DNA from 3 places in the Fontibacillus forbon genome. Region 1 is predicted to be linked to each of the others. Evidence: a T-box and tRNA genes for the amino acid it is inferred to sense, from the RefSeq annotation. Region 1 holds a T-box; the other regions hold tRNA genes.
The links. A T-box is a leader RNA that pairs with one kind of tRNA and senses whether it is charged. The one in region 1 lies ahead of argS (arginine--tRNA ligase), so its partner is inferred to be a tRNA-Arg.
Positions count from the first base shown of each region.

Region 2: it encodes a tRNA-Arg, which carries the amino acid that the T-box ahead of argS (arginine--tRNA ligase) is inferred to sense. The anticodon was not compared.
Region 3: it encodes a tRNA-Arg, which carries the amino acid that the T-box ahead of argS (arginine--tRNA ligase) is inferred to sense. The anticodon was not compared.

Region 1 is NZ_JBKGFV010000002.1:764,907-775,241, reverse strand. It holds gene ACLB09_RS10550 (DNA polymerase III subunit alpha) at 1-1,716, shown strand, start outside; gene ACLB09_RS10545 (phosphatidylglycerophosphatase A family protein) at 2,366-2,854, shown strand; gene ACLB09_RS10540 (glutamate decarboxylase) at 3,028-3,216, shown strand; gene accD (acetyl-CoA carboxylase, carboxyltransferase subunit beta) at 3,304-4,209, shown strand; gene ACLB09_RS10530 (acetyl-CoA carboxylase carboxyltransferase subunit alpha) at 4,199-5,221, shown strand; gene pyk (pyruvate kinase) at 5,332-6,753, shown strand; gene ACLB09_RS10520 (acyl-CoA thioesterase) at 6,885-7,307, shown strand; gene ACLB09_RS10515 (FxsA family protein) at 7,398-7,790, shown strand; T-box leader at 7,846-8,083, shown strand; gene argS (arginine--tRNA ligase) at 8,132-9,874, shown strand; gene ytvI (sporulation integral membrane protein YtvI) at 9,914-10,335, opposite strand, start outside.
Region 2 is NZ_JBKGFV010000010.1:34,402-44,736, forward strand. It holds gene ACLB09_RS24670 (ABC transporter permease) at 1-277, opposite strand, end outside; gene ACLB09_RS24675 (LacI family DNA-binding transcriptional regulator) at 403-1,422, opposite strand; tRNA gene ACLB09_RS24680 (tRNA-Arg) at 1,610-1,684, shown strand; gene clpP (ATP-dependent Clp endopeptidase proteolytic subunit ClpP) at 1,892-2,488, shown strand; gene ade (adenine deaminase) at 2,712-4,517, shown strand; gene ACLB09_RS24695 (hypothetical protein) at 5,199-5,609, shown strand; gene ACLB09_RS24700 (PdaC/SigV domain-containing protein) at 5,920-7,023, opposite strand; gene ACLB09_RS24705 (copper amine oxidase N-terminal domain-containing protein) at 7,251-8,153, opposite strand; gene ACLB09_RS24710 (ABC transporter substrate-binding protein) at 8,320-9,366, opposite strand; gene ACLB09_RS24715 (ABC transporter permease) at 9,421-10,227, opposite strand; gene ACLB09_RS24720 (ABC transporter permease) at 10,227-10,335, opposite strand, start outside.
Region 3 is NZ_JBKGFV010000006.1:46,247-56,581, reverse strand. It holds gene ACLB09_RS21350 (phosphate ABC transporter substrate-binding protein) at 1-467, shown strand, start outside; gene pstC (phosphate ABC transporter permease subunit PstC) at 546-1,493, shown strand; gene pstA (phosphate ABC transporter permease PstA) at 1,490-2,371, shown strand; gene ACLB09_RS21335 (glutathione peroxidase) at 2,479-2,973, opposite strand; gene ACLB09_RS21330 (L-lactate dehydrogenase) at 3,210-4,169, shown strand; tRNA gene ACLB09_RS21325 (tRNA-Arg) at 4,527-4,600, opposite strand; gene ACLB09_RS21320 (hypothetical protein) at 4,857-5,687, shown strand; gene tig (trigger factor) at 5,887-7,311, shown strand; gene clpP (ATP-dependent Clp endopeptidase proteolytic subunit ClpP) at 7,567-8,157, shown strand; gene clpX (ATP-dependent protease ATP-binding subunit ClpX) at 8,170-9,426, shown strand; gene ispG (flavodoxin-dependent (E)-4-hydroxy-3-methylbut-2-enyl-diphosphate synthase) at 9,547-10,335, shown strand, end outside.

The DNA of each region.
Region 1 (10,335 bases):
ACGTACGGAATCATTGTGTATCAGGAACAGATCATGCAAATAGCCTCGGTTATGGCCGGTTTCTCGCTCGGCGAAGCGGATTTGCTGCGGCGGGCGGTATCCAAGAAAAAACGCGAAGTGCTGGATGAGGAAAGAGCGCACTTCGTGACCGGCAGCATCGCGCAGGGATATCGGGAAGAGGAAGCGAATGCGGTTTACGACATGATCGTGCGGTTCGCGAATTACGGGTTCCCGCGCGCCCATGCCGCGGCGTACGGGGTGCTGGCCTTCCAAACGGCCTATTTAAAAGCGCATTATCCGGTGTACTTCATGGCGTCGATGCTGACGGCCGTGATGGGTAGCCACCGCAAGGTGGCGGAATACATCGTGGAATGCCGGCGTATGGGCATAACGGTGCTGCCGCCCGACGTGAACGAAAGCGGAGTGCTCTTCACGCCGCAGGCAAAAGCAGGCATCGGCCATGCGCTCCCGCCAAGCGGAGGAGTCGTAGAGGGCGATGTTTACGGTCAAGACTCGGAGAATTCCGGCAATTCCGGTGCTGCCGATCGCCCCGGCCCTTCCGATGCATCCCTGGGCGTGATCCGCTTCGGTCTGGCGGCGATCAAGAACGTCGGAACCCAGGCGATGGAAAGTATTTTGCAGGAGCGTAAAGAGCGTCCTTTCGACAGTTTGCTCGATTTTTGCCGCCGTGTCGATTTGCGCGTCTGCAACAAGCGGGTTATCGAATCGCTCATTCAGGGGGGCGCCTTTGACAGTCTTCCGGGACACCGGGCGCAACTGCTGGCCATGCTGGACGAGACGGTCGAAGCGGCGATGAAATGGCGCAAAGAACGGGAAGATTTGCAGATTCAGCTGTTCGATTTCGTGGAGACGCCGAATTGGGATATCGAGTATCCCGAAATTCAGAAATTTACGGTGACCCAACAGCTGGAACTGGAACGGGAGCTACTTGGACTGTATCTATCCGGCCATCCGCTGGACGATTATGACGAGCAGCTTGAACAAGAGGGGATCGACAAACTGATGGATCTGGCGGAGGCGCCGGATGATAGCAAGGCGATCGTCGCCGGGATGGTGGTATCTGTGAAGGCGATCACGACCAAGCAGGGGAAGGCGATGGCCTTCATGGAGCTCGAGGATCAAATCGAGCGCTGTGAGGTCGTGCTGTTCCCCGAAGTGTGGCGGCGCTGCTCGCCGCACGTCGCCAAGGGGGCTCTGCTGGCGCTTCGCGCCACCGTCCAGCAGCAGGACGAAGGCTTCAAGCTGCTGGCCGATGAGGTGGCGCCGCTCAGCGCGCAGAGCCTCGCGCAGTTGAAGCGCGGCCTGGCTTCGCGCTCTGGCCGCGCCGCGGCCGGATCGCCGCCGGGGGCCGCCAAGGGCGCCCGCAGCGGCAGCGCCGCCGCTAAGCCGCCCACTGCGGCTGCGGCGAAGCCACGGCCTGCGGCCGTCGCCGGAGCTCCGGCCGGCCGCGAACGGAAGACGCCTGCGGAGCAGCGCGTCTTCATCAAGATCACGGCGGCGGCGGAGAGCGCCGGCCTGCTGGAGAAGCTCAAGGCGGTGCTTGAGCTTCATCCCGGTCCGGTTCCGACCGTGCTGTTTTACGAAAGCACCGGCAAATTGCTCGCGCTAAGCGAACGCTATCGCATCAAGCCGTCGCCGGACCTGTTCCGGGAATTGGAACAATTGCTCGGCCCGGATACGGTGAAAGTGAAGTAAGCGGCAGATTATGGCTTGTTTCCTTGTCAGAAATTGCGGCTAAAGGCCGATGGATGCTAGTAAACTAGCCAGCATTTTAAGCAGCGATTTGTGAATTTCAATAGATAGTTGATTAAATGTGTTCTCCAGGCGGACAAAAAGCAAGGATGTCCATCTAAAAGCGGACAAAGAGCTTTTTTTCCACCAGCACAAAAAAATGTCTATATTTAGATTTCTTTCTTCTATTAAATACTGTATATAGACATTTTGAAAAAGAGTAAAAATATTATACCTGCGGATAAGTGTCCACCTTTTGGAAGACAATTCAGTCGCTTTTTTCCACCACCGACGGACAATTCAGCACACGACGGAAATTCGGTTCTGGCGCCGAAATTTGTAGTTTATATAATAGTAGAAATCCGCTTTAGTTTAACAAAGCCATCCAATTATTCTGATGTGAAGAGGAAAGTTTTTAACGAACATTTTCTCGTCTCTCCGCATACACTTAGGAACACGATGGACAGAACACCCAAGTCGGGCCGACGTATTCAAGCAGATGCTAACGAGCAAACGCTGGAACTAAATGAGCAGAGACTGACGCTTAAGTGGCAGGAATGCCGTGCCGTATGGATCCCGAATGGGTGTTTATCGTAATCCGGGAGGGATGACCATGTCATATGAAGTAGCTGAAGCGCAGTTGCTGAAGCGGGGAGTACGTCTAGAGGAGATCGCTGAAATCGTTTATTCGCTGCAGCTTCCCTATCATGAAGATTTGGTAATGGAGCAATGCTTAAACAGCGTCAAGGCGGTATTGCAAAAACGCGAGGTTCAGTATACGTTGTTTACCGGGATCGCACTGGATGAATTGGCCGAGCAAAAGCTGCTTCCGGAACCGCTCCAGTCCATTCTTGAGGCGGATGAACCTTTGTACGGCGTGGATGAAACGATGGCGCTTGGAATTACGAGCGTATTCGGCATGATCGGATTGACCAGCTTCGGTTATTTGGACAAGGTTAAGCCGGAAATAATTGGAAAACTTAATAATAAGGGTGCCAACATTCATGTTTTTCTCGATGACCTGGTAGCCGGTCTCGCCGCAGCGGCTTCGGCCAGAATCGCCCACAGGAGTAGCAGTGCCGCTACCTATCCTTCGGCTTGACGATGACCCGGATGCCCCCAAGCCTCATAATTTATCATGTTAAAGTCCGCACCGTTCGATTACAGCAGGGCTTCCCTGACGCTTTCTCCTTTGTTGCGGTATTTTTGAAAATTATGTTATCATTACTCTATTATATGGGCTCAAAGATCAGGTTAGGGGGCTTTGAAGAGGACATGTGGACTGTAATGTACATTGCGCCTACCGCAAAGGTTGCGGAAATGATCAAGACGAAACTCACCGAAGAAGGCTTTCTTGTCCAAACACGTCCTGTTAATTTATCCAAACAGCAGTTTGAAATTTTAGTTCCGTCTGGTGAACTGGAAGAAGTTCAAGAAGTTCTGAATTCGATATTGCATCCTTAGAGGCAAGGAAATAGGCTGGGTAACTGACTATATTTCCTTGTCTTACTGTGATGCGGCCAATACATTAACGGCTGAAGAGGTGTAGTTGTGTTTAAAGACTTGTTTCAGAAAAAAAGAAAATACGCGACCATTCCTTCAGAACGTTTGGGGAGCGATCAAAGTCCGCAACAGGGAGATCGGCCGAAACGTGAAATACCGGAAGGTCTGATGAATAAGTGCAGCCGCTGTGGCACGATACAATACAGCAAGGAATTGGAAAAGAACCTGAAAGTATGTCCTTCTTGCGGTCACCATATGCGGCTGAATGCTCTGGAACGCATCCGGATGACTGTGGATGAGGGGAGTTTTCAGGAATACGACGAGGATCTGGTTTCCGTCGATCCCTTGAACTTTCCGGGGTATGCAAGCAAGCTGGAGCAGCAGAAACTCAAATCCGGACTACGCGAAGCCGTGGTCACCGGAGAGGGGACGATCGGCGGCTTCTCGGCAGTAGTGGCCGTGATGAGCTTTGATTTTTTCACGGGCAGCATGGGTTCCGTCGTCGGTGAGAAAATTACCCGCGCCATTGAAGCGGCCACGGAAAAGCGGCTTCCGCTGATTATATTCTCAACTTCGGGCGGGGCGCGGATGCAAGAGAGCATCTTAAGTCTGATGCAGATGGCCAAAACGAGTGCGGCCTTGGCCCGTTTGGACGAGCAGGGCGGCCTTTACATCTCGGTCATTACGGACCCGACTACAGGGGGCGTTTCGGCTAGTTTTGCTATGCTCGGAGACGTGATTATCGCAGAACCGGGCGCGGTGTTCGGCTTTGCCGGACGTATCGTCATTGAACAGACGATACGCCAGAAGCTGCCGGATGATTTCCAGACAGCGGAATTCAATCTGCAGCACGGACAACTGGATATGGTCGTTCACCGCAAAGAGCTAAGGGCTACTTTGTCTCAAATGCTAGACCTGCATGGAGTGAAAGGAGGGGTCAACAATGGCGGGTGAATTGCCTTTTGAATCGCCTCTCGTAAAACTCCGCGAGAAGATACAGGAACTTGAACAGTTCGGCATGGAGAAAGGGATCGATTTCAGCGAGGAAATCGCCAGGCTCGAAGAGCGTTATAAGGAGTTGGAGGACGAGATCTACAGCAATATCTCTCCTTCGCAAAAAATGCATTTGGCCCGGCATCACCAGCGTCCGACTTCGTTGGATTTGATTACCCTTATTTTTGAGAATTTCGTTGAGCTGCATGGCGATCGGGTTTTTGGCGACGATCTTGCCGTTGTCGGCGGATTGGCCAAGTTAAACGGCACCCCTGTCACGGTACTCGGCCAGCAGCGCGGGAAAGATACGAAGGACAATATCGCCCGCTTTTTCGGCAGCGCGCACCCGGAAGGCTTCCGTAAAGCGCTGCGTTTGATGCATCAGGCCGACAAATTCGGCCGGCCGATCATCACCTTTATCGATACCAAGGGGGCCTACCCGGGCATTACAGCGGAGGAAAGAGGGCAATCCGAGGCGATCGCCCGCAATTTGCTGGAGATGGCCAAGCTGCATGTGCCTGTCATTTGCGTTGTCATCGGGGAAGGCGGCAGCGGCGGCGCTCTTGCGCTCGGTGTGGGCAATCGGGTGCTGATGCTGGAGAATGCGATCTACTCCGTCATTTCACCGAACGGGGCAGCCTCGATTCTTTGGAAGGATGCTTCGAAAGCGGATCAAGCGGCTGAAGCGATGAAGATCACCGCACAGGATCTCCTGGATATGGAGGTGATCGAAGAGATCATACCGGAGCCGAAAGGCGGCGCTCATCGTGATTACGAGACCACCGCATCGGCGATAAAGGGCGGGCTGATCCGCCATCTGGAGGAATTGTCTTATATGAATCCGGACGAGTTGGTGGAAGACCGCTACCGGAAGTTCCGTAAAATCGGAGAATTTGAGGATGGGGCTGCAAAAGATAGTCCTCAAAAAGTAAAAGAACCCATTATAGATCCCACACTAGTCGGTAATGACTAGATAGACTGTTACAATATGATAAACTTCCTATACAAAAGAGGAGTTTTGTAGTAAATTTAATTGTTGGAAAAGAAGTATAGAGAGAACTAATTAAACGGAGGAAACCCAAAATGCGCAAAACAAAAATCGTATGTACTATCGGTCCTTCCAGTGAATCGTTAGAAAACATCAAGAAACTGATTATGGCTGGAATGAACGTCGCTCGCCTCAACTTCTCCCACGGAGATTTCGAGGAGCATGGCAACCGGATCAAAACGATCCGCCAAGCGAGCGAAGAGCTGGGGAAATCAATCGCCATACTGCTGGACACTAAAGGTCCTGAAATCCGCACCGGCAAATTGAAGGTAGAACCGATCGAGCTTGAGCAAGACGAGTTCATCACGTTGACCACAGAAGAAATTCTTGGCGACAAAGACCGCATCTCCATTACTTATAAAGAGCTGCCTGGAGACGTGGAAGTCGGTTCGACGATTCTGATCGATGACGGTTTGATCGGTTTGACCGTAGTGGACATTCAAGGAACGGAAATCAAGTGTCGCATCGTTAACGGCGGTACGATCAAGAGCAAGAAGGGCGTAAACGTACCGGGCGTGAACATTTCCCTGCCAGGCATCACAGAGAAAGATGCTAACGACATCAAATTCGGGATCGAACAAGGCATCGATTTTATTGCGGCTTCCTTCGTTCGTAAAGCTAGCGACGTGCTCGAGATCCGTGAACTGCTCGAGGGCAGCAATGCTACTCATATCCAAATCATCTCCAAAATCGAGAACCAACAAGGTGTCGACAACCTGGATGAGATTTTGGAAGTTTCCGACGGTCTGATGGTAGCCCGCGGTGACCTTGGCGTGGAAATTCCTGCGGAAGATGTACCTTTGGTTCAAAAACGCATGATCGAAAAATGTAACCGCGTCGGCAAACCGGTTATCACGGCTACACAAATGTTGGATTCCATGCAACGCAACCCAAGACCTACACGCGCTGAAGCGAGTGACGTGGCGAACGCGATCTTTGACGGCACCGACGCTATCATGCTGTCCGGGGAAACCGCTGCAGGGAAGTATCCGGTGGAATCCGTTCTGACGATGTCCCGCATCGCGGAAAAAGCGGAATCCGCTCTGGAATATCGCGAAATTTTCATCAAACAAAGTAATGCACAACAAACGACGGTTACTGAAGCGATCAGCCAAGCGGTTGCCAACTCCGCTCTGGAATTGAACGCCAAAGCGATCATTACTTCGACCGAAACCGGTTATACAGCTCGTATGGTATCGAAATACCGTCCGAAAGCTCCGATTATCGCCGTTACGACTGTGGAACAAACTTGCCGCCGTCTTGCCCTGAACTGGGGCGTGACACCTGTTAAAGGTGAAGTGGCTACTTCTACGGATGAAATGTTCGATAACGCTATGAAGGGCGGCTTGAACTCCGGTCTCGTTAAAGAAGGAGACCTGGTTGTGATCACTGCGGGTATTCCGCTGGGCCGTTCCGGTTCGACGAACCTGGTTAAAATCGGTCAAGTTCGTAAATAATAGCTGCAAGAAGCATCGTAATGACAATCAAAAGCAATGGGCGTCCGGATTCGGACTTTCCCGTTGCTTTTTTGATATACTGGAATTTGTGAGTTTCGGGATCGATTATACAAGCAAAAAGGGGAGTAATTATGTCATATGTCAGTGAGCTTGAAATTAAGCCTAAATATTTTGAGTTCGATATGATGGGAATCATTTATCACGCCCATTATTTGGGATGGTTTGAGGCGGGCCGAACCAAACTGATCGAGGATTTAGGCTTTCAATATATCCATATGGAACAAGCGGGATATATTTCGCCCGTGCAGGAAATGCGGATTGAATACAAGAAAGGAATCCGTTACGGTGAAGATGTATTGCTGAAAACTTGGATTCGAAGCAACGGCGGGGTAAAAACGGAATACGGTTATGAAGTGTTGAACGGAGAAGGGGAATTATGCGTAGAAGGTTCCTCGACACACTATGTGGTTCGGCGGGAGGATTTCAAGCCGGTTCAATTTAAAAAAGTATTTCCGGATTGGTATGAAGCTTTTGAGCAAGCCAGCAAATTTTGATTATACGGAATCAAAACGGTACAATACTCTTTAGAATGAATTGCCATCATCTTTAAAGAAGGCATGCTGCTAGAAAAAGGAGTTATTATTATGCGTAAATGGATTGCCGTTTTGATTGTTGTAGTCCCGATTATAGAATTTTGGGGTTATGTGGAAGTCGCCGAAAGACTGGGCGTAGGGAAGACGATTTTTCTTACTTTGGCCACCTCGATTATCGGCGGCTTAATGATGCAGTTTGAAGGACGCAAAGTGCTCGCCGATGCCAAAGCGCAAATGAATGGCCGCCAGGTACCGGGCAAGTTGATGATCGAAGGAATGTGCGTTTTCGGCGGCGGGATTTTATTGTTGATTCCGGGATTTGTAACCGACTTGATCGGATTCACCATGGTGTTTCCTTTGACGCGTCCGCTATACCGTATGCTGTTGATGAAGTGGATCGGCAAGAAGATCAAGGACGGTTCGATTACTTTTTTTCGGCGCTGACTCGCTATCGTTGACGTCTCGATGATTTTGCTATATATTCAATTCTAATATTTTGTTAATATCCATGAACGGGATAGTATTTTGCGAAAGGTCCATAACAGCGAGCCGGAGGGGTGGGAGCCGGTATGGAAGCCGCAAAAGAATCGGGCCCTGGAGATGGTTTGCCGATTAGCAGCCGATATTCAGTTGCTATGTAGGTAAATCCGGTGGTTGGCCGTTACCCAGCAGAGTGGCTGAATATTGCTTCAGCACGTAGAGTGGTACCGCGGGAACTTAAGTCTCTCGTCTCTTATTGAGACGGGGGACTTTTTTATTTATCGATTGAAAGGAGAATCGCTGCAATGGAACAGTTCAAAAAGCAGATTGCTGCAAAAGTATCGTCCTTGCTGGACGGAATTTCGGAGGAGGAGGTGCAGGCGATGCTGGAGTATCCGCCGGATGACTCCATGGGCGATATTTCGCTGCCCTGCTTCAAGCTGAGCAAGCGGCTCCGCAAGTCTCCGGGTGCCATCGCGGACGAACTGGAAGCGGGATTCCGCGGGAAAGAGAACGAAGGACCCGGGAATATCGCCCGGACATCGTCGGTATCCGGTTATTTGAATTTTCATCTGAACCCGGCGGTGATTAGCGGCCAAGTCATCCATGAAATTTTAATTTCCGGGGAGAGTTACGGTTCGCAAACGATCGGTCAGGGGAAAACGATCGTGATCGATTTTTCTTCTCCCAATATTGCGAAGCCTTTCCATGTGGGTCATTTGCGCTCCACGGTGATCGGAAACGCTCTTTATCAAATTTATTCGTACCTGGGATATACCTGCATCGGAGTCAATCATCTTGGCGACTGGGGCACCCAGTTTGGGAAGCTCATCACGGCCTACCGTCATTGGGGAGAACCGGAAAGGCTGGAAGCCGGGGCCATCGACGAACTGCTAAGTCTGTACGTGCGTTTCCATGAGGAGGCGGAACGTGATAACGGGCTGGAAGACGAGGCGAGATCCTGGTTCGTCAAAACGGAGCAGGGCGATCCGGAGGCGCTTCAGCTTTGGCGGGAATTTGTGGATCTTAGTCTGGCGGAATTCGAGAAAATCTACAAGCTGCTTGGCGTGCGGTTCGATTTTATGACCGGGGAAAGCTTTTATAACGACAAAATGGAACCCGTCATTCATGAATTAAAGCAGAAGGGACTGCTGGAAAAAGACGGGGGTGCCTGGCTGGTACGTCTTGAAGACTACGATATGGCCCCGGCATTAATGCTGAAGCAGGACGGAAGCTCGCTTTATCACACCCGTGACGTTGCGGCAGCCCTATACCGGAAGAACACTTATCAATTTCATAAAGCCGTCTATGTGACGGATTATTCGCAAAGCCTGCATTTCCGCCAGTGGTTTAAAGTTGTAGAGCTGATGGGCTATGACTGGGCAGAGGATTTGGTGCATGTACCGTTTGGGCGCGTAAGCCTGGAAGGGGCGAGCTTGTCCACTAGAAAAGGCAACGTCGTCAAGCTGGAGGATCTGCTGGAGCAGGCTGTTCTGAAGATCAAGAACATTATCGAATCGAAAAATCCGGGGCTGGAAAATAAAGAAGAAGTAGCGAGACAGGTTGGTGTCGGCGCGGTGATTTTCAACGATTTGAGCGGGAACCGGATCAAGGACATCGTATTCTCTTGGGAGGACGCGCTCAGCTTTGAAGGGGAAACCGGGCCGTACGTGCAGTACACATATGCTCGGGCTTGCAGCGTGCTGCGGAAAGGGTATGGAGAGCGCGAAGAGGAGGCAACTGAAGCAAAATCGGACAGCATCCTTGATCCTGCATTGTTAAACGGTGAGGCTGAATTTGCTCTGGTTAAGCAATTGTCCCTGTTTACCGAGCGAGTCGAGCAGGCCGCCGTCAAAATGGAGCCGTCGATCGTCACGCGCTATCTGGTGGATACGGCACAGGCTTTTAACCGGTTTTATCATCATTGTCCGATTTTGACCGGGGATCCGGATTTGCGCGAGGCGAGGCTGGCTTTGGTAAAAGGGGTGCAAATTACGCTAAGCAACGGGCTCAAGCTGATTGGATTACAAGCGCCCGAAAGGATGTAAGGAAGGCGGAGGCTGTGATAATGAATTTTTTCCATTTCATTATCGCAGCCTTCCGTTTAGGATATAATTTCGCAGATCCTTCAGGACACCCGCGCGCGCAATCGCCCCGAATACGACGAAAGAAACCGGACCGATGATCAGTCCGAACACCCCGAACAGCTTCAGGCCGACGAACATGGAGATCAGCGTCGGCAACGGATCGAGTCCGACGCTGCTTGCCAGCACCTTCGGCTCGATTAATTGTCTGGCTACAAGGATGACTCCGTACAAAACGGACAGACCGATACCAAGGCCCGTGTCTCCTGACATATAAGCATATAGCAGCCAAGGAACCATTACGGTTCCCACGCCCAAATAAGGAAGCAAATCGACGAATCCGATCAGGATCGCGTAAGTGAAAGCTGAATCCACCTGTAATATAAGCAGTCCGATCAATACGATGACCGCAGTAATCGAAATCA
Region 2 (10,335 bases), on a different contig from region 1:
AGGTGTTAACCACCGAATCCCAAAAATATTTGTCGGACAAAATGATTTTGAAATTGTCGAGACCCACCCAGGGAGCGGAATCCAGCGTATCGATGACCGTGTAGTTTTTAAAAGCGATCGACAAGCCGTAAATCGGAATGTAGCAAAAAATGATCATGAAGATGACGCCGGGCAAGATCATGGACTGAATCTCCCATTGCCGCTTGTAATCGATTGCAAATTCCCTGACCCTTTGCCCCATCGGCTTTTTCCCGCTAGCGGCAGACCCTTTTGCCATGTTCCTCTCTCCCTTCTAAAATATAAATTTAAAGTATAAAAACGTTTTTATTTTTGGCAAAACAAATCCCCCTATCTTTGCACCGTTAAAAAAACAATTCCGCAACAAAGATTCTTGTTCCCGGCTTACGCCTGTTCGTTCCTGTTGATCTTTACATGGCTTGAGCCTCGAACGACAAGCTCTCCCTGCAGCTTTTGGGACTTACCCTGTTCTTTCTTCTGGATCATGGCAACCAGATGGTCGATCGTCAGGATAGCTTGCCTTGCGATCTGGTTCCTGACCGTCGTTAACGGCGGCGCGAAGTACTGGGCGATATCGATATCATCGAAGCCTACGACACTAATGTCCATCGGTACTTCGAAACCGTGAGACTTCAAAGCCTTGATGCATCCGATCGCGCTAAGGTCGTTCCCGGCCAGGAAAGCATCCGGCACCTTGCCCGAATGGTTGTGAAGAAAGGATTTTACGGCATTAAAAGTGCCCTCTTCCTCAAAATAGCCCTGCAATACATAGTCGCTGTCTACAGGAAGCTGATGCTCCCTCAAGGCGGCCAGATAGCCGTCTCTCCGCTGCACGCTATCGTACATCGTATCCACGCCGGAGATGTAGGCAATTCTCTTATGCCCGAGGCTGATTAAATATTTCGTTGCTTCATAACCGGACACGAAGGAATCGAAGGTCACGCTGCCCATCGTCTCGTTGTGAAAGACCCGATCCAGAAACACGGCCTTGATCTTGTCTTTCTCCATCACCGCGATGTCATGTTCATCGATCTTTAGCTCTTCATAGATGATGACGCCATCTACGCGCCTGCCGAGAATGTTGTTCATGATCACTTGCTTGTCTTTTGTGACGAACACATTCAACCCGTAACCCAAGCGGTCGCTCTCGCGGGCCATGGACTCCACCAGCGTGTAGAAATACGGCCCCGATACGCTGGTTGTGAAAAAACCCAGCATCTTAGTCTTCCCGGACTTTAAAAGCTTGCCGTTCAGGTTAGGTACATAATTTAACCGCTTTGCCACGTTGAGCACATGTGATTTTGTCTCCGGAGCCAGTACGTCCACATCGTTTAGTGCATTCGAAACCGTAGATATGGAGACGCCCGCCTCCCTTGCTACGTCCTTGATTGTAACCTTTGCCATTTCCATTCGCCCTTCATAATAAAAACGTTTTTATAACATCAAATTAGCATAAAAACGCTTTCAGTTCAATCCTTTTATTTTTTATTATCCCGGATCCGGCGACTGACAACTTTTTTTAGCAACTTCCTTGCTTTTTATCCCTGGATGTCATATAATCATTTTTGCACGCTAATTAAATGTACTGTTTGCGCCCGTGGTCCAATGGATATGACGTAGGCCTCCGGAGCCTGAGATCGAGGTTCGATTCCTCGCGGGCGCGCCATTATTACTTCATTAGCAACTATTAGTTATTATACGATTTACCTGATACCCTGACCTATGGGTTTTTTTATTACACTGAGTTTGACTTTCTTTGACTTTCTGTTTGAAATTGTTTATGATGAGGTTAATATTCATCGATTCCGTCAATTCTGAAATTGATTGAACCGATTCAATAAAATGGCTTGATCCAAATAAGGAGGTTTTATCGGTGAGTTATATTCCTATGGTCGTTGAACAAAGTAACCGCGGAGAACGCGCCTATGACATTTACTCCAGACTGCTGAAGGACCGCATCATTTTCCTGGGTTCCCAGGTCAATGACGTCGTCGCTAACGCCATTATCGCGCAAATGCTGTTTCTGGACGCGGAAGAGCCGGGGAAAGACATCCATCTGTACATCAATAGCCCAGGCGGTTCCATTACAGCCGGTATGGCCATTTTCGATACGATGCAATTCATTAAGTCCGACGTTTCCACGATCTGCGTGGGCCTCGCGGCTTCCATGGGCGCATTCCTGCTGAATGCGGGCGCTCCAGGCAAACGCTACGCGCTGCCTAACAGTGAAATCATGATTCACCAGCCGCTCGGCGGAGCCGAAGGTCAGGCTACGGATATCGAAATCCGTGCCCGCCGCATCCTGAAGATGCGTGATAAGCTGAACAAGATTTTGGCTGAACGCACCGGACAGCCGCTGGAACGGATCGAAAAGGATACCGACCGCGACTACTTCATGAGCGCTGCCGAAGCGAAAGACTATGGCCTGATCGATCGCGTCATCGAGAAAGTAACACCGCAAGGCGTTTAATTTTAATTGCAAAAGTAAATCAAAGACTGCTCCAACGGGTTATCGCCCTTGGAGCGGTCTTTTTTATATACATTAACCTATAGGATTCCGAATCGATCCAAGATCATCGGGACCGGCTTCTGAATATCGCGCCGCTTTGCCGGGCCAGCTTGCTTTTCAAGGAGTTCGGTGAAAGAATATGAACAGAGAAGTTAGCCACCCACCAATGAAGGAGTGAACAAAGATGAGCCATTTACAGAGACATCATTTGACCGAGGTTAGCCGGACTCTGGCCGAAGTGGCCACCGGAACGAAAAAGGCCGACCTGGTGATAAAAAACGGAACGCTCGTCAATGTATACACCGGACGGCTGCAGGCACATACGGACGTAGCCGTCGCTGCGGGCCGGATCGCTTATGTCGGGGACGCCGGCCATACGATCGGCGAAGAGACGGTCGTGCTGGACGCCAAGGGGCGCTTTATCGTCCCGGGCCTGCTGGACGGCCACATGCACGTGGAGAGCACGATGCTGTCCGTAACGGAGTTCGCCAAAGCCGCTTTGGCGAAAGGGACGACGGGCGTGTTCATGGATCCCCATGAGATCGCCAATGTATTCGGTGCGGAAGGCGTGCGCTGGATGCACGAAGAAGGACGCGGGCTGCCGCTGAAGGTATATACGACCTTCCCTTCCTGCGTTCCCGCCACGGACGACCTGGAGGACGCCGGAGCCGAGCTGAACGTAGCCGATATTGAGGACGGAATGACTTGGGAAGGCGTCGAAGGGCTTGGCGAAGTGATGAACTTCCCCGGGGTCGTGTACGGCGACCCCAAGATGAGCGGCGAGATTGCCGCGACGATCAAGGCCGGCAAAGCGGTTACCGGCCATTTTCCGAGCGAAGACGAGCCAATGCTGCAGGCGTATATTGCCTCCGGCGTAACGTCTTGCCATGAGACGGTCACGCGCGAGCAAGGTCTCCTCAAGCTGCAGCTCGGCATGCATCTCATGATCCGCGAAGGCTCGGCCTGGCATGATGTGAAGGAAGTGATCAAGGTCGTGACGGAAGATCACGTGCACCCGGGCAACATCATGCTCGTCACGGACGACGTGTACCCGCAGACCCTGATCGAGAAGGGTCATATGAACCACGTCGTGCGCCGCGCGATCGAGGAAGGCGTGGAGCCGGTAACGGCGATTCAGATGGCGACGATCAACACGGCCCGGTATTTCCGGGTCGACGGCGACGTCGGCGGCATCGCGCCGGGCAAATGCGCCGATCTGCTGCTGATCGACAGCCTGAAGGATATGGTGCCATCCACCGTCATCACGGACGGCAATGTGGTGTTCGGCGGCGGCGAGCTGCAAATGGCCTTCCCGGCCTATGCCTATCCGGAAGCCGCGCGGCAGTCGGTGCATTTGGCGCGGCCGTTGGAGGCGCGCGACTTCTTGCTGGCCAGTCGCCGCGAAGGTTCGGCCACCTCGGCTTCGACCGAGGTGAACGTGATCCGGGCGATCGAGAACAGCGCCCGGACGGGGCGCGGCACAGCCACGCTGGCCGTCGAGGACGGCTTCATCCGGCCGAGCCTCGAGCAGGATGTGCTCACGCTGGCCTGCATCGAGCGCCATCACGGCACGGGGCAGATCTCCCTGGCCTTCGCGCAAGGCTTCGGCCTGCGGCGCGGAGCGGTCGCTTCAACCGTGGCGCATGACAGCCACAACCTCCTGGTCATGGGCACCAACCCGGAGGACATGGCCTTCGCCGCCAACGAGCTAGCGAAGCTGGGCGGTGGCATGATCGCCGTGCTGGACGGACAGGTGCTGGCGTCCGTGCCGATGGTCATCGCCGGGCTGATGTCCGATCAGCCGCTCGATATCGTCGTGAAGGAAGTTCAGACGCTGGAAGAAGCGTGGAAAACGCTCGGCTGTACGCTGAACGCGCCGTTCATGACATTCTCGCTGATCGCGCTGCCGGTCATCCCCGAACTGCGCATCACCAATCGCGGCCTGGCGGATGTCGATCAGTTCAAGCTGATTCCCGTCGAGATCGGGTAAAGCCCCTTCGCACCGCTTTACGGCTACAAAATGGTGCAAAAATACAGTTTTTCTAAGCGAAACAGACTGCTTTAGAGGCAAATACTGCGAAAGTGCATCATTTGTCGGGGTCTTTGGAGTAAATCTAGCTTATACGATGAAAAATGATGTACTTTTGCACCAATTGAGCTCATTCGGGCTCCTGCACAAGTAGATTGATGTATTTTTGCATTATACCTGTTCTGTTGCTCGATAAATCCGTGCAATAACTTCGCCGTCCCACTCATTTTCGAGTTGAACGTCACCAATCACAACCTGTCGGATGTCAACCGGTTCAACTGATTCCCGTCGAGATCGGGGAATAAGGGTTTGGGCAGATGGCAGAGTGACATTCCAAGTAGCTTTTACTCATGCCATCTGGCTACGAAATGATGCAAAAATGCAGCTTTTCTAAACGAAACCGACCGCTTTCCCGCAAATACCGCAAAAGTACATCATTTGTCGGGGCATATGGAGTAAAACTGGCTTATACGATGAAAAATGATGCACTTTTGCACCAATTGAGCTCATTCTGGCTTCTGCACAAGTAAACTGATGTATTTTTGCATTAGTTTGATTTAATTACGTACACCCTATTGGAATCTCGCTATACATCTAAAAAACAAAAGCCTGCCAAATTGGCAGGCTTTTTGAGTTGCAGATTTGTTTAAGGTCCAAATATTGACGGTATTGGGTCTGTTGCTGGGTATTCTCGAATTAGTTATTGCAAGTTATCGGTCTGGTTCGGTCGGCCGGTTGTTACTGTTGCGATTATTTCCGTCGTTATTGTTTCTGCGGTTGTTGGTGCTATTAGTTACTGGTGTTGCGGGTGCTGTTGTTGCCGGTTTTTCTGGTTTTTCTGGTTTTCTGGTTTTCTGGTTTTCTGGTTTTCTGGTTTTCTGGTTTTCTGGTTTTCTGGTTTTCTGGTTTTCTGGTTTTCTGGTTTTCTGGTTTTCTGGTTTTCTGGTGTTACTAGTTTTGGTGTTGCGAGTGTTACTGGTGTTACTGGTGTTGGTGGTGTTGGTGGTGTTACTGGTGTTGGTGCGGAAGGTGCTTGTGTACTGGTTTTGCTAGTGGCTGGTGGCGCTGGTATTGCGGATGTTACTGGTTTTACTGGTTTTACTGGTTTTACTGGTTTTACTGGTTTTACTGGTTTTACTGGTTTTACTAGTGATGCTGTTCACGTTATTACTGTCACAGTAGTTGCTTGTTACTGTTGCGCTATTGTTGACGTTCCTACTATTGCAACTCTTTCTGCTGTTGCTACTACCTTCTGCTGTAGCTACTGCATCTGCTGTTGTTCCTTTTACTTTACTGTGTATACTTGTCGGTCTAATGTTTGTCCAGTACTTAAAGCCGTTTCATCATGGTACCGCAACTACTTCTAGATTCCCAGTTCCGGGAATGAGAAGTAAAACTCGGGGAATCCGAACACGTAAGGAAGATAGTCATACAGTTGGAAGAAGATGACTACCCCGTTATCCTTCAAGTAAAAATCCGGGTTGTTCCCGATGGTTTCGAAGCCTCCGAAGTAGCCCTCGGTTTGCTTCAGTTGCTTAGCGATGGAAGGATCCACTATGCTTCGGAAGTTGGGATTGGCGCGCAGCACTTCATCCAGCGTCAGTAGCTTGCCGTCACTCAGTCGGAAGGTAAGGCCTTCTCTGACGCTAATACCATGCGCTCCACCCGTATAGGCATAGGTCTGTTCCAAAATGCTCAGGAGCCCACCTCGGTTATAGGTTACGGTGTAGTTGCCGAGATACTCGTAAGGACTGCCGTTAGGCGACGGTTGGTTTTCCTTCGCTTCCTTCAATGATTTTTGCACGAATGTATCGGCTCTTGCCTGAAGCAGGGTATTAATCTTCCGCTCGGCTTCCTTGCTACGCAGCCCGCTGACCTGAGGATACTGCACCTTGATGGAAGCCTCGGGTATTACCTTCTCTATGTTGCGCGTGCTGATCTTGATATCGTTCAAGCGGTGAGGGATCAGATTATACGAACTCCCACTCCCATCCTTAGTCCATTCCGAGGTGTACCCCAAATTATCGGTAAGTACTTTCACGGATACATACGGCTTGCCGTCAATGACCATCCACTCATAGGGGAGCACTTGCGTGCTTCCGTCCACAACCACTTTGGCCCCCGTCTCCGTAGGCTGAAGCTGGACAACGACATTTCCCCGCTTCAACGTGTAAGTATTGCTCTTCTCATCGAATTTCACCGGTATCTTTAAGCTTTTGCGAATCAGTTCCAAAGGAACCAGTACTGCCTCTTCCCCCATTACGCCTTGCTGTTTCAACGGTTTGCCCTTCAGCGTAACCTTTACCGGCTGGCCGGCTTTAGGTTTTTGGACTTGCACCGCAGACGGACTGCCTTGAGCAGGGTCAGCATAAGCCGGAGTGCCATACCAAGTCATGCTCCCCAATCCCGAAGCCAGCATACCGATAGCAAGCACTGCACAACCTATACGAAAAGCGAACTTTTTCATTTCTTAACCTCACTTCTTCTCGGAGTTACCCCAATTATTTCCCCGAGTGTGGAAAATCATGCTCCAGGAAGCAGGAGTTATAGAAGAAGTTCTCGTGCCAGCCCATCCCATGCGCCCGCTGCTACAGCATCTATTACCGTTCTGTTACCGTATTTTTACCGCATCTATTACCGCATCTATTACCGCACCAATTACCGCATCTGTTACTACATCTATTACCGTATCTGTTATACATCCGTTCCCGTTAGTGCATCCGTCCTCGTTTCTCCCTCGATGGGAACAGCGAGACTCGGTTCCTTGTCCCCGTTACCCGCCAAGCTGATTCTTCCCAGCTCCGACGACTCTCCGGCTGTGTTTACAGTTCCATAGATCAACAATTCTGACATGAAGTTATCGGAGAAAAATAACGCTTCGCCGAAAGACTTCGGCGGCGTCCCGCTTTCGCGCTTTTCACCAAGGCTGTCCTTCTGCCACTTGACGACCAGCAGGCCCTCCTTATTGACTTCCGCATACCAGGTCATTCCCTTGTAATCCCGCTTCAGGCGCAGCGCTTCCCCCTTAGGATACGTATTTGTGGTCGTAAATCCTTCCCCGGTCACCGGAAGCGGCTCGGTATCCCGCTCATATACCAACTCCAGCCGGGAGGCGACTTCACGGGCTTCGGTCAAGTCTCCGCTCATCAAGGTTTCATAGTTTGCCTGTCCGGATGGAGTCCGGATCACCGCCCGGTTCTCTTCCTTATTGAAAGATACATAACCGCCCAACTGCTCGGAAATGAATCTTAACGGCACATAAGTACGCCCCTCCTTCACGGTAACCGGCACATCAATGGCCACCTTCTTACCGTTTACCTCTGCTGCCTTCTCGCCCGCCTTCAAAAGAATGCTCTTCTTATTCGATGGGTTGGATACGACGATGGTTTTCTTCTTGGAATCATAAGAAATATTCCAAGCCGGATCCTTCAAAGCGACGAGTTGGATCAGGGTTCGGTCGTTCACGGTCAAAACTTCCACTTGCAGCCTCCCGTTGACGAATACGCTAGTCTCCTCATTGGCAGGAAGCGCAGAAGCAGAACCTTCCGCCGCAAGCAGCGAGCACACGATCCCTGCTATCACAAAAGCTTTTTTCAAGTTGATCATCTCCTTAGCAAGACTCTTTTACCCGACTTACTTCTATAGACGCAAACTAAAGAGATAAAGTTAACTAAGCCGGATCAATCGGCGCGTTACGCAACCCTACCCACATAGAGCCATCCAAACAAAAAGAGCGTGGTTTCCCACGCTCTTCCCTTAGTCATTACTCCCGGCCGCTCTTCAACTCGGTCCAGAAGCGGTCGTATACTTGCAGCTTGTCGCCGACATCGCCCAGCCATTCGGTCCGGGACAATTCGTCTTCCGACAAGTTGATCATTTTATCGCCATTGTATTCTTCACTATGAAATTCATGTGCTTTGACGTTCGGATCGCTATAGCCGATGGATTCATAATTTTTGGCGCTGTTTTCCGGATCCAGCATGAAGTCGATGAACTTCTCCGCCAGTTCCTGATGCTTGGCGCCTTTCGGAATCGCATAGTTGTCGGACCAGATTGTTCCGCCTTCCTTAGGCACTACATAGGCTACGTCCGGATTGTCTTTAGCAATAACAGAGGCATCGCCGGACCAAACCGTAGCGATCCAGCCTTCTTCTTGAATCATCTTCTGCTTGATATTGTCGGTGTCAAAAGCGAGCACGCTCGGCAGCAGATTCTTCAAATCATCCACTGCGGCGGTAATTTCGGCTTCATCGGTCGAACTGTTCGATTTGCCGGCTTTTTTCAGCGCCATGCCGATGACTTCGCGGTTATCGTCCAGCAGGATGACTTTCCCCTTGTATTCGGGATTCCAGAGGTCTTCCCAGCTGTCGATCTCGTCTTTCACGTATTTCGTATTGTATGCGATGCCTGTGACGCCGGAGGTGTAAACAATGGAATACTTGTTGTCCGGGTCAAAGGACGGGTTCTTGTACGTATCGGAAATATTCGCGAAATTCGGAATATTGTCCTTGTTCAATGGTGCGAGCAGATCCTGCTTGATCATTGTTGCCACCATGTAGTCGGAAGGCTGGATCAAATCATAGCCACCGCCGCCTGCTTTGATTTTGGCGAGCAGATCTTCATTGTTGGCAAACACATCGTAGTTGATTTTCACGTCGTACTGTTTTTCAAAAGCTGCCAGTACATCTGCGTCAAAATTGTCCGCCCAGCTGTAAATGTTCAACGTTTCCTTGGACGATCCACAACCCGACAATACCGCAAGCACCATAGTAGCCGCCAGCACCAGGCCGGCCCATTTCATTTTTTTCAATTCTCTATCTCCTCTCTTTCTTTCATCGTATTGGAAGTCTACAAGCAAACTGCCTTAAAACGGAAGAACCGATTGTTTCTTCTGGCCCTTCCCTCTATTTAACATGAATTGAGCCAGGAAAATCAATGTTACGCTGACGAGGATCAAAATCGTACAAAGCGCGTTAATTTCCGGGGAAATACCCCGTTTTACCTGACCGTAAATATAAATCGGCAAAGTCGTCGAGCTCGGACCGCTGACGAAAAAGCTGACCATGAAATCGTCAAGCGACATCGTAAATGCGATCAATGCCCCGGAGATGATCCCCGGCATGATTTGCGGCAAGGTAACGTGCCTAAAAGTTTGCCAGGCATCAGCACCGAGATCCTGCGCCGCCTCTTCCAATTGGCCTCCCATTCCCGTCAGTCTCGTGGTCACGATCACATAGACATAGGAAACGCAGAAGGTGATATGCGCGATAATAATCGTCAATTTCCCTAGCGGCATATGAAACTGGGTGAACAGGACCAACAGGGATAACCCCATGATAATGTCCGGAATGATGATCGGCAGATAAAGCAGACCGCCCACGCCGGCTTTAGTCTTCCGGCCAACCTTGCGGATCGTTAGCGCAGCCAGCGTACCAAGCAAGGTTGAAACCACGGTTGAAACAAGCGCAACGGTCATTGTGTTGCTAAGTGCTTCCATGACATGCCGGTTAGTGAACAGAGAGGCATACCATTCGAACGTAAAGCCGCTCCAGTCCGCGGCAAGCCGGGAGCTGTTGAACGAATAGGCGATAATAAAGGCAATCGGCACATAAATGAATATCATGACCAGCAGGGAATGGATCCCGAGCAACGGATGATTTTTCCGCTTCATCAGCGTCCCTCCTTTGCCGTCAAATGTCTGGATGTCATCGCTTTATTAAACAGAGCGATCAAGACCAGCGACGTGATTACGAAGATCACCGATAACGCCGAACCGAAC
Region 3 (10,335 bases), on a different contig from region 1:
AGCTTAAGGGCATCTATTCCGGTAAAATCACAAACTGGAAAGATGTTGGCGGCGAAGATGAGGACATTGTGGTGATCACCCGTTCCTTCGGTTCCGGCACGCGCGTCAATTATCAGGCTAAAGCACTGGGCGGCGGCGATATCGTGAAAAAAGAAAAGAACTACAAAGAAGTCGGCTCCAGCGGCGACATGAAAACAGCTGTAGCGACGACTCCGAATTCGATCGGTTACATCGACCTTACCTATATCAGCGGCAGCGACATTAAAGCCGTGAAGCATGACGGCGTTGCGGCGACTACGGAAAACGTCATTAACGGCAAATACAAAATCTGGTCCTACGGTTACTACATGACCAAAGGCAAGCCAACCGGGGCGACCAAAGAATTTATCGAATATGTGCAAAGCAAAAAGTTCCAAGAAAGCTCGCTGAAAAAGCTCAAGTTCATTCCGATCTCCGCCATGAAATAATTTGTTCTTTTTGTGATCGTAACCCGGCCAGCCCTGTTATCGGGGCTGGCCGCTGTATGGGAGGATACTATTGTGAGCATGCCAGTTCATCAAGCCGGCAACCCGGAGGAAGCTGATTCGGCCCCTTCGTCCAATCGCCGTGTGACCGGGCGGTTTAGCAAGGCGCTTTTTATAAACAAGTTGTTTAAAAATTACTTTCTGTTCAGCATTCTAACGCTCTGTGCCGTGCTGGCGATGGTCGTCTTTTTTATCGGCAGAACGGCGGTTCTTGTGTTCGGGGACATTTCTCCCGCCGAGTTCTTCTTCTCGCTGGACTGGACGCCGGAAGAGGGGCGCTTCGGAGCTGCCCTGTTTATTTTAAATACACTGTCTTTAACTTTGCTGACTTTGATTATGGCTGTTCCGATTTCCGTCGGGCTTGCGATTCTCATGGCTGAAATTGCGCCGAAATGGCTGAAAAAATCGATCCGTCCGGTTCTCGATCTGCTTGTAGGCATCCCTTCGATCGTATACGGTTATCTGGGTTTAACGGTCCTCCTCCCGCTCCTTCGTGAGCTGAGCGGCGAAGGATTGGGGGACGGCTTGTTGGCAGCCGCCATCGTGCTGACGATTATGATTCTGCCGACGATCAGCCGGATTAGCGACGATGCGATCGGAGCCGTCCCGAAAAAATACCGTGAGGCCGCCTACGCGCTGGGATCAACCCGCCTGCAGGTCATTTTTCGGGTTGTCCTGCCGGCGGCCGGCCGGGGAATCGTGGCCGCGGTCATTCTCGGAATGACCCGGGCCATCGGAGAAACGATGGCCGTTGTTATGGTAATCGGCAATACGCCACAGTTGGCCAAGTCGTTATTTGCATCAGCGTCGGTGTTGACGAGCAATATCGTGATGCAAATCTCGAACGTCGAGTTTGATTCGACATGGAATTATGCGCTGCATATGATGGCTTTCCTGCTGCTCCTCATTTCCTTCGCGCTCATTCTGATCATCCGCTATCTTGGAAAAAAAGGAGGGGCTGAGTCATGAACCGATTCGGCGCATCACGAAAACAGGTCCGCTCTCTGCGGTTGGACCGGATTGCAACGGCTTGTTTCTACGGACTCGGCGCACTGGTATTGCTCCTGATTTTCTGGCTATTGTTTACGATTTTAGGGAAGGGGTTGCCGGGAATTACCCTGTCCTTCCTGACCAAGCTTCCCGAGGAAATCGATCCTGGCGGCGGTATCGGCCCCATGCTGTTCAATTCCTTTTACGTGCTGATTCTGTCGCTGATCATCTCTATTCCGATCGGAGTCGGAGCCGGCATTTACATGGCCGAATATGCGCCGAAGAACCGGTTCACGGAAGTGCTGCGAATCTGCGTCGAATCGCTGTCCTCCGTTCCGTCCATCGTTTTCGGCCTCCTGGGACTCGCGATCTTCGCCGAGCTGCTCGGCATCGGGCTTACGATTCTGGGCGGCGCGGTAAGCCTCGCCTTCCTTAATCTGCCGATGCTGGCCCGCGTAACGGAGGAAGCCGTCCGCGCGGTTCCGGACGACCTGCGGAACGCTTCGTATGCGCTTGGCGCGACGAAGTTCGAGGTGATCCGCACGGTCGTTCTTCCTGTGGCGATGGATGGCATCGTCACCGGCATTTGTCTTGTGGCCGGGCGGGCTTTCGGGGAGTCGGCCGTCATTATTCTGACGGCGGGTCTCAGTACGTCCGGAGAGATGTGGGACTTCAATCTGTTCTCGCCGGGTGAGACGCTGGCGGTTCATCTATGGTATGTCCAGTCCGAAGCGATCGTGGAGGATGCCCGCCAGATTGCGGATAAATCCGCAGCGGTGCTGGTTTTTGTGGTGCTGCTGATCAACCTGGTATTCCGCGTGCCTCTGTGGTTCAACAACCGGAAGTTGAAACGTTAAAAAAATCGCTGTATTCGCAAGCGGCGGAGGCTGGTTACCCGCTCTTGCGATACAGCGATTTTTTGTTTATTTAGGTCTGTGGGATCGGGATGAAGGTTTTTGGCATGCTATTTCGCCTTATGAAGCTGACGGCGGATGTCCTCTTCCAACGCTTCCGGCTCGGTGCGGGCACTGTACTGCTTCACGATATTGCCTTGACGGTCGATGAGGAATTTGACGAAGTTCCACTCGATATCGCCTGTACGGTAAGGCTCCGGGGTATTTTCAACCAGATATTTGTATAGCGGGTGGGCGTTATCCCCCTTCACATCGACTTTGCTGAACATCGGGAAGGTTACCTGATAGTTCAAGTCGCAGAAGCTTTTAATTTCTTCTTCGGTCCCGGGTTCCTGTCCGGCGAATTGGTTGCAGGGAAATCCGAGCACGGTAAAACCCTGATCCTTATAAGTGCCGTAAAGATGCTGAAGCCCTTTGTAATGCGGGGTAAGGCCGCAGGCGCTGGCCGTGTTGACGATCAGCAGGACCTGTCCTTTGTAGGGCTCTAGCGTGGTTTCTTTTCCGTCGATGGTATTTACCTGGAAGTTATATATGGATTGACTCATGGCTCCGCCTCCGTTTTCAAATGTAATCTCTTCAATTTTAACTGATTAGGATGGCGAAACTCAATTGGATGAGAAAATGGATCGATGATCAAAAGGGAGCGAAATAGACTAAAAAGTGTAAAAAATATGAAAGCAAATCATTGGAATGCCCCTATCGATTCCGGTTATAATTTAGGAAGATATTTTTTTTGAATATAGATAGCGGATCGGAATCGGTTAAAAATGGAGGCGGGAAGATGGCCAGGAAATCAAGAAAAGTGACGATCGTCGGGTCAGGTCTCGTCGGGGCGGCTTGCGCATATTCGATGATCAACCAGTCCATCTGCGATGAGATCATTATGGTGGACCGAACCTATGACCGTGCGGTGGCCCAGGCGCTGGACTTGTCGCATTGCATGGACTTTACTTCCAACAGAACGAAAGTCCATGCCGGTTATCTGGAGGATTGCAAGGATGTGGACGTAGTCGTGCTGACCGCCGGAGCCAATCCAAAGCCGGGGCAGACGAGGCTGGATGTTCTGGAGGACGCGGAAAAAATCACCACGGACATCGTGACCCGGATCATGAGCAGCGGCTTTGACGGCGTGTTCGTCGTGGCGGCGAATCCGGTGGATATCGTGACTTACATTGTGCGCGAGGTTTCCGGATTTCCGCGTCATAAAGTGATCGGCACAGGAACCTCCCTGGACTCGGCGCGTTTGAAAACGCTGCTGTCCGACGTTTTCTCCATCGACCCCCGCAGCGTAAACGGGTATGCGTTAGGAGAGCACGGGGAATCTCAATTTGTAGCCTGGTCCCACGTGACGATCGGCGGGAAGCCGGTGCTACAAATCCTCGATCAGCATAAGGAACGATTTAAAGATGTAGATTTGAACGAGATCGCGCGCAAAACGAAGGATGCGGGATGGGAGATTTTTACCCGGAAGGGCAATACCCAGTTTGGAATCGGAAACGCGCTTGCCTACATCGTTCGTTCGATTCTCAATGACGAGCATAAAATTATCGCTATCTCCGTCATCCTCGAAGGCGAGTACGGACAAAGCGGCGTTTGCACCGGCGTCCCGGCCATCATCGGAGAAGGCGGCATCCAGGAAGTGGTGGAGCTCAACCTGAATGAAGAGGAACAGCGAAAATTCGATGAATCCTGCTCCATATTGCGAAGCGCGATCCAGGGTCTTCCCGGGAAAGCGGTTTGAGTGACAAAAAGCAGCTGCCGATTGGAAATATCCAACAGGCAGCTGCTTTTTAGAGTGACTCTGCACGTGGGATACTCGCGCTCCTGCGCGAGACTCCGCTGGGCCACTCCCGCTAATCGCGGGAGGCCTCGCTCCGACGAACCCCCAAAGGGGTTCTCATCCTCAGAGACGCAAAAAGCTCTCCGGAAAGGAGAGCTTTTGACTTATACGTCCCAGGAGGGATACTCGTGCTCCTGCGCGAGACTCCGCTGGGCCACTCCCGCTAATCGCGGGAGGCCTCGCTCCGACGAACCCCCAAAGGGGTTCTCATCCTCAGAGACGCAAAAAGCTCTCAGGAAGGAGAGCTTTTAACTTATACGTCCCAGGAGGGATTCGAACCCCCGACCGACGGCTTAGAAGGCCGTTGCTCTATCCAGCTGAGCTACTGGGACATGAAAAATAAAAAAACAGAAGCAAAAAATATATTATCATAGCTAGTTAGAATTCGCAACAGATTTTTTGCAGGGCGCTGAATCCGGTTGATGCGGACTCCGATTTTTTGTCTTCTATACTCTCTATGCTATAATCTCTGATGAATTAGACCGGAAGAAAGGAGGTGCCCTTATTAGCGAACATCATCAGAGCGAGAAGGACAACCTTGTTTTATTTCCCAAAACATTGGATTTTTATCAGATAGAGCTAACGAGAATGCTGGAGACGGAGCGTTACGGCGAAGCTTCGGAGCTCCTGAAATTTTTACTGCAATGCCAAGGGCAGGACCCTAGACTATACGAGGAATGGCAGGCGCTGTTGGATTGGCTGACAGACGCTTTTCCCCTGCTGCAGGGGAGCGGATCGGGCAGTGACGAGGATGAAGAAGTTGGCGAGGAAGACATGGCTAGACAGCATGTGGAGGCCAAGCTCGCTGAAGATAGCAATTATGCCGACAAACTGCTTCATGCCGTTATGGATAAGCCGATGTCTGAACAGACTTTTCTGGCGCTGGAACAACTCGCCTACCTGGATCGGCCGGAGGTCGACGATGAACTGATCGGCTGGCTGCACCGCATGGAGATACATCCTCTGCTTCAATATCGGGTATTGCAAATTTTGCGGCGCCGGGGAACCCAAGGTTTGATACAATTTTTCCGTTCGGGTGAACATGTGGAAATTGAAATAGAGTCGGTGCCGATCAAACCGGAGGAATTTCCCCAGTCCGTTCAAACCGTTTTGGAGCGGGTGGGGAATCAGACCCAGGTTCACGATCCGACGTTGTTTTATTTTGCCCAGGAACTTTGGACCCAATTTGTGATGGCGATTTACGGAACGAACGATTACAAATCGCTGCTTGGCGAAGAGGAGGCCATGATCGATATTTGGGCGGCGGCGCTGCATCAAATGGTGGCCGACAGTCTGCCCGGGGGAATAAGCGATGAGGAGATCCGCAGCCTCTACGGGATTACGGACAGTCTGCGTCTCCGTTACGAGCAAGCATACCGCTCTATGCGCCAATTCGTTGCTGCAGGAGTGAACGGGTAGTATTTTTATAAAAAGGCTAGATTGCTGTAAGAGTGGTTTCGAGCGGCTCTTGTAAAAAAAAGTTTTGTTGTTTATAATATAATGGTTATTCTGAACGTGGACTAAGGACAGCTATACTGGAACCAAGGTAGCTGCTTTTATCGCGCGATTCGGTTTCAGTATTTTAAGTATATGTGAAATTTGGAGGGGAAGGCATAAAATGAAAGCAACTTGGGAAAAAATAGAGAAGAACCTCGGCGTTCTTGAGGTTGAAGTGGAAGCGGAACGTGTATCCGCTGCACTGGATAAAGCTTTTCAAAAAGTAGTCAAGAAAGTAAACGTACCTGGTTTCCGTAAAGGTAAAGTACCTCGGGGTATTTTCGAATCCCGTTTCGGTGTTGAAAGCTTGTACCAAGACGCCATCGATATTTTGCTTCCTGAAGTTTATACTGAAGCGGTTGATCAAACCGATATTTTCCCGGTAGACCGCCCGGAAGTGGACGTTGAGCAATTCGCTAAAGGACAACCTTTCAAGTTTAAAGCTAAAGTAACGGTAAAACCTGAAGTGAAGCTTGGCGATTACAAAGGAATCGAAGTTCCTGCAACTGACGTTGAAGTCAGCGAAGACGAACTGAACGAAGAGCTTACCCGTATGCAAGAGCGTCATGCTGAACTCGTTGTTATCGATGAGGAAGCCGCGCAAAACGGTGACACGGTTGTGATCGACTTTGACGGTTCGGTAGACGGCGTTCCATTTGAAGGCGGCAAAGCGGAGCGTTATTCGCTCGAGCTCGGCAGCAATACGTTCATTCCTGGTTTCGAAGAACAAGTAGTCGGTCTCGCAACTGGCGACTTCAAGGACGTAACCGTTACGTTCCCTGAAACTTACCATGCTGAAGAACTGGCAGGTAAAGAAGCGGTATTTAAAGTGAAGGTTCACGAAATCAAACGCAAACAACTTCCTGAATTGGACGACGAGTTTGCTAAAGACGTTAGTGAATTCGACACGTTGAATGAGTATAAGGAAGACTTGAAGAAACAACTGGAATCCCGCAAGCAAAAAGAAGGCGAAGCGGAACGCGAAAGAGTTCTCGTCGATAAAGTCGGCGAAAGTGCAGAAGTTGAAATTCCGCAAGCTATGGTCGACAGCGAAGTTCAAAACATGGTTCGCGATTTCGATAACCGTCTTCGCGCTCAAGGCATGAACCTGGACATGTTCCTCGGTTTCTCCGGCCAAAGTATCGATGACTTGAAAGAACAGATGAAGGGTGACGCCGAGAAACGCGTTCGCAACAATCTGGTTCTTGAGCAAATCGCTAAAGCTGAGAAAATCGAAGCTACGGAAGAAGAAATCAATAAAGAGCTTCAGGATATGGCTGACGCTTACAAACGCAGCACTGAAGAAATCCGTAACATCCTTGCTGCAAACGGCTCGCTCGGCAGCTTGAATGAAGACGTGCTTCTCCGTAAAACGATTCAGTTCCTGCTTGAAAACTCCAAGGAAGTTCCAGCCGTAAAAGCTGAGAAATCCGAAGAATCCAGCAAGCCGGCTGCCAAAAAGACGACCAAAAAAGCAGCAGCTAAAGCCGAACCAAAAGCAGAGGCTGAAGAAGCTGTAACCGAAGATAAACAAGACGAAGAATAATCATCGTCTTTTCGCCTAAGAGATTCACGGGCGCATAACACATTGCAAATGTTAAGGCACGTATACAAAAATGCGTGCCTTAATTTTTCACTTTTCGACATACATTTATTTCCAAAATTAATCGGGACAATCCATCGGTTACATATTGTGTTTTCGAGGACATAAACTGTAATGTGTGAAAAATGACATGCGCGTTTGAACGTGATAGAATATTGTAGGGCGCAGGAAAATTGATAAGGAAAAGAGGTTGGTCACATGAGTCTGGTACCTATGGTCGTAGAACAAACAAACCGGGGAGAACGGTCTTACGATATCTATTCGAGACTGCTCAAGGATCGCATTATTTTTCTCAGCAACGCGATTGACGATGACGTAGCCAATCTCGTGATCGCCCAACTGCTGTTTTTGGCAGCGGAAGATCCGGAAAAGGACATTCATCTGTACATCAACTCGCCGGGTGGTTCTGTTACAGCCGGGATGGGTATATATGATACGATGCAATATATCAAACCCGATGTGTCAACGATCTGCGTGGGAATGGCTGCCAGCATGGGGTCGCTTTTGCTTACTGCAGGTGCACCGGGCAAGCGTTTTGCGCTTCCGAACAGCGAAGTGATGATTCATCAGCCTTTGGGAGGAATCTCGGGGCAGGCAGCGGATATTAAAATTCATGCCGATTGGATTATCAAGACGCGGGAGAAACTGAATCAAATCTATGTGGACCGGACGGGTCAACCCCTTGAAAAAATTCAGCGCGATACGGATCGCGATTTCTTCATGAGCGCGGAAGAGGCTAAGGCCTACGGGATTATCGACCAGGTCATCAACAAGCCCATTAAATCTTAAAGGGGTGTTTACATGTTTAAATTCAACGATGAAAAAGGACAATTAAAATGCTCGTTCTGCGGCAAATCGCAGGAACAAGTCCGCAAGCTCGTTGCCGGACCGGGCGTTTATATATGCGACGAATGTATCGAATTGTGCACGGAAATCGTGGAGGAGGAGCTCGGACATGAAGAAGAGCTCGATCTGAAAGAAATTCCGAAGCCAAAGGAAATTCGCGATATTTTGGATCAATACGTAATCGGGCAGGAACAAGCGAAAAAATCGTTATCCGTGGCCGTCTACAACCACTACAAACGGGTTAATACGCAAAGCAAAATTGAAGACGTCGAATTGCAAAAGAGTAACATCCTCCTGCTTGGGCCTACGGGCTCCGGTAAGACGCTGTTAGCGCAGACGATGGCTAAAATTTTGAATGTGCCGTTTGCGATTGCGGATGCGACTTCTCTTACGGAAGCCGGTTATGTCGGTGAAGACGTGGAAAATATTTTGCTGAAGCTGATCCAAGCTGCTGACTATGATGTGGAAAAAGCGGAACGCGGCATCATTTATATCGATGAAATCGATAAAGTGGCGCGCAAATCGGAAAACCCGTCCATTACGCGCGACGTTTCCGGTGAAGGCGTTCAGCAAGCTCTCTTGAAAATTCTGGAAGGCACGGTGGCTTCCGTTCCTCCTCAAGGCGGACGTAAGCATCCTCATCAAGAATTCATTCAAATCGATACGACGAACATTTTGTTTATCTGCGGCGGTGCTTTTGACGGGCTGGAGCAGATGATCAAACGCCGGATCGGCAAAAAGGTGATCGGTTTCAACGCGGTCAGCGATGGACAAAAGGATTTGAAACCGGGCGAATACTTGTCGATGGTACTGCCGGAAGACCTGTTGAAATTCGGATTGATTCCGGAATTTGTCGGCCGTCTGCCAGTCATCTCTACATTGGAGCCTTTGGACGAGAAGACTTTGGTCCGCATTCTGGCCGAGCCGAAGAACGCCTTGGTGAAGCAGTACCAAAAACTGCTTGAACTGGACAATGTGACTCTCCAGTTTGAACCGAAAGCGCTCGAGGCTATCGCTCGCGAAGCGATTAAACGGAATACCGGCGCTCGCGGACTTCGCGCCATCATTGAAGGCATCATGCTTGATGTGATGTATGAAGTTCCTTCCCGAGACGACATCACGGATTGCGTTATTACCGAGAAAGTCGTTCTGGAGAAAACGATACCCGAACTGGAAGACAAGAAGAGCAAGAAACAAGAAGAGAGCGCGTAAGGCTTTAAGCCATAACCGCTACAAAATAGATGCCGAAATCTCCATCTTTGCAGCAGAAAGGTCCCTTGATGGGCCTTTCTTTGCAGGGGTGGAGCTTTGGCGTTATGGGGGAGACCTAAAATGTTCTTGAGACAAGATACGCGGCCGGTCAAGGTCGGGAATCTGACGATCGGCGGCAGCAATGAAGTGATCATTCAGAGCATGTGTACGACCAAAACGGCGGATGTCGCCGCTACGGTTGCCGAAATTCACCGGCTGGAAGAAGCCGGATGTCAATTGGTGCGTGTGACGGTCAACAATGAAGAAGCGGCTGCGGCCATCAAGGAAATCAAGAAGCAGATTCATATTCCACTCGTCGCCGACATTCATTTCAATTACAAATTGGCTCTCATGGCCATTGAAAATGGTATCGATAAGGTCCGGATTAATCCGGGCAATATCGGCCGCCGCGAAAAGGTGGAGGCCGTGGTTAAGGCTTGTAAAGAGCGCGGGATTCCGATCCGCATCGGCGTTAACGCCGGTTCCTTGGAAAACCATCTGCTTGAGAAATACGGATATCCCACGCCTGAAGCGATGGTGGAAAGCGCCTTGTACCATATCGGTATTTTGGAGGAGCTGGATTTTCACGATATTATCGTTTCGTTGAAAGCTTCTGACGTGCCGATGGCTATTGCTGCTTACAGCAAGGCAGCAGAGGTAATTCCCTATCCGCTGCATTTGGGGATTACGGAAGCGGGTACGCTGTTCTCGGGTACGGTGAAAAGTGCTGCAGGGATCGGGGCGCTGCTCTCCATGGGTATTGGATCTACGCTGCGTATCTCGCTTAGCGCCGACCCGGTGGAAGAAGTAAAAGTGGCGCGGGAACTGTTGAAAACGTTCGGGTTAATTACCAATGCGGCAACGCTCGTT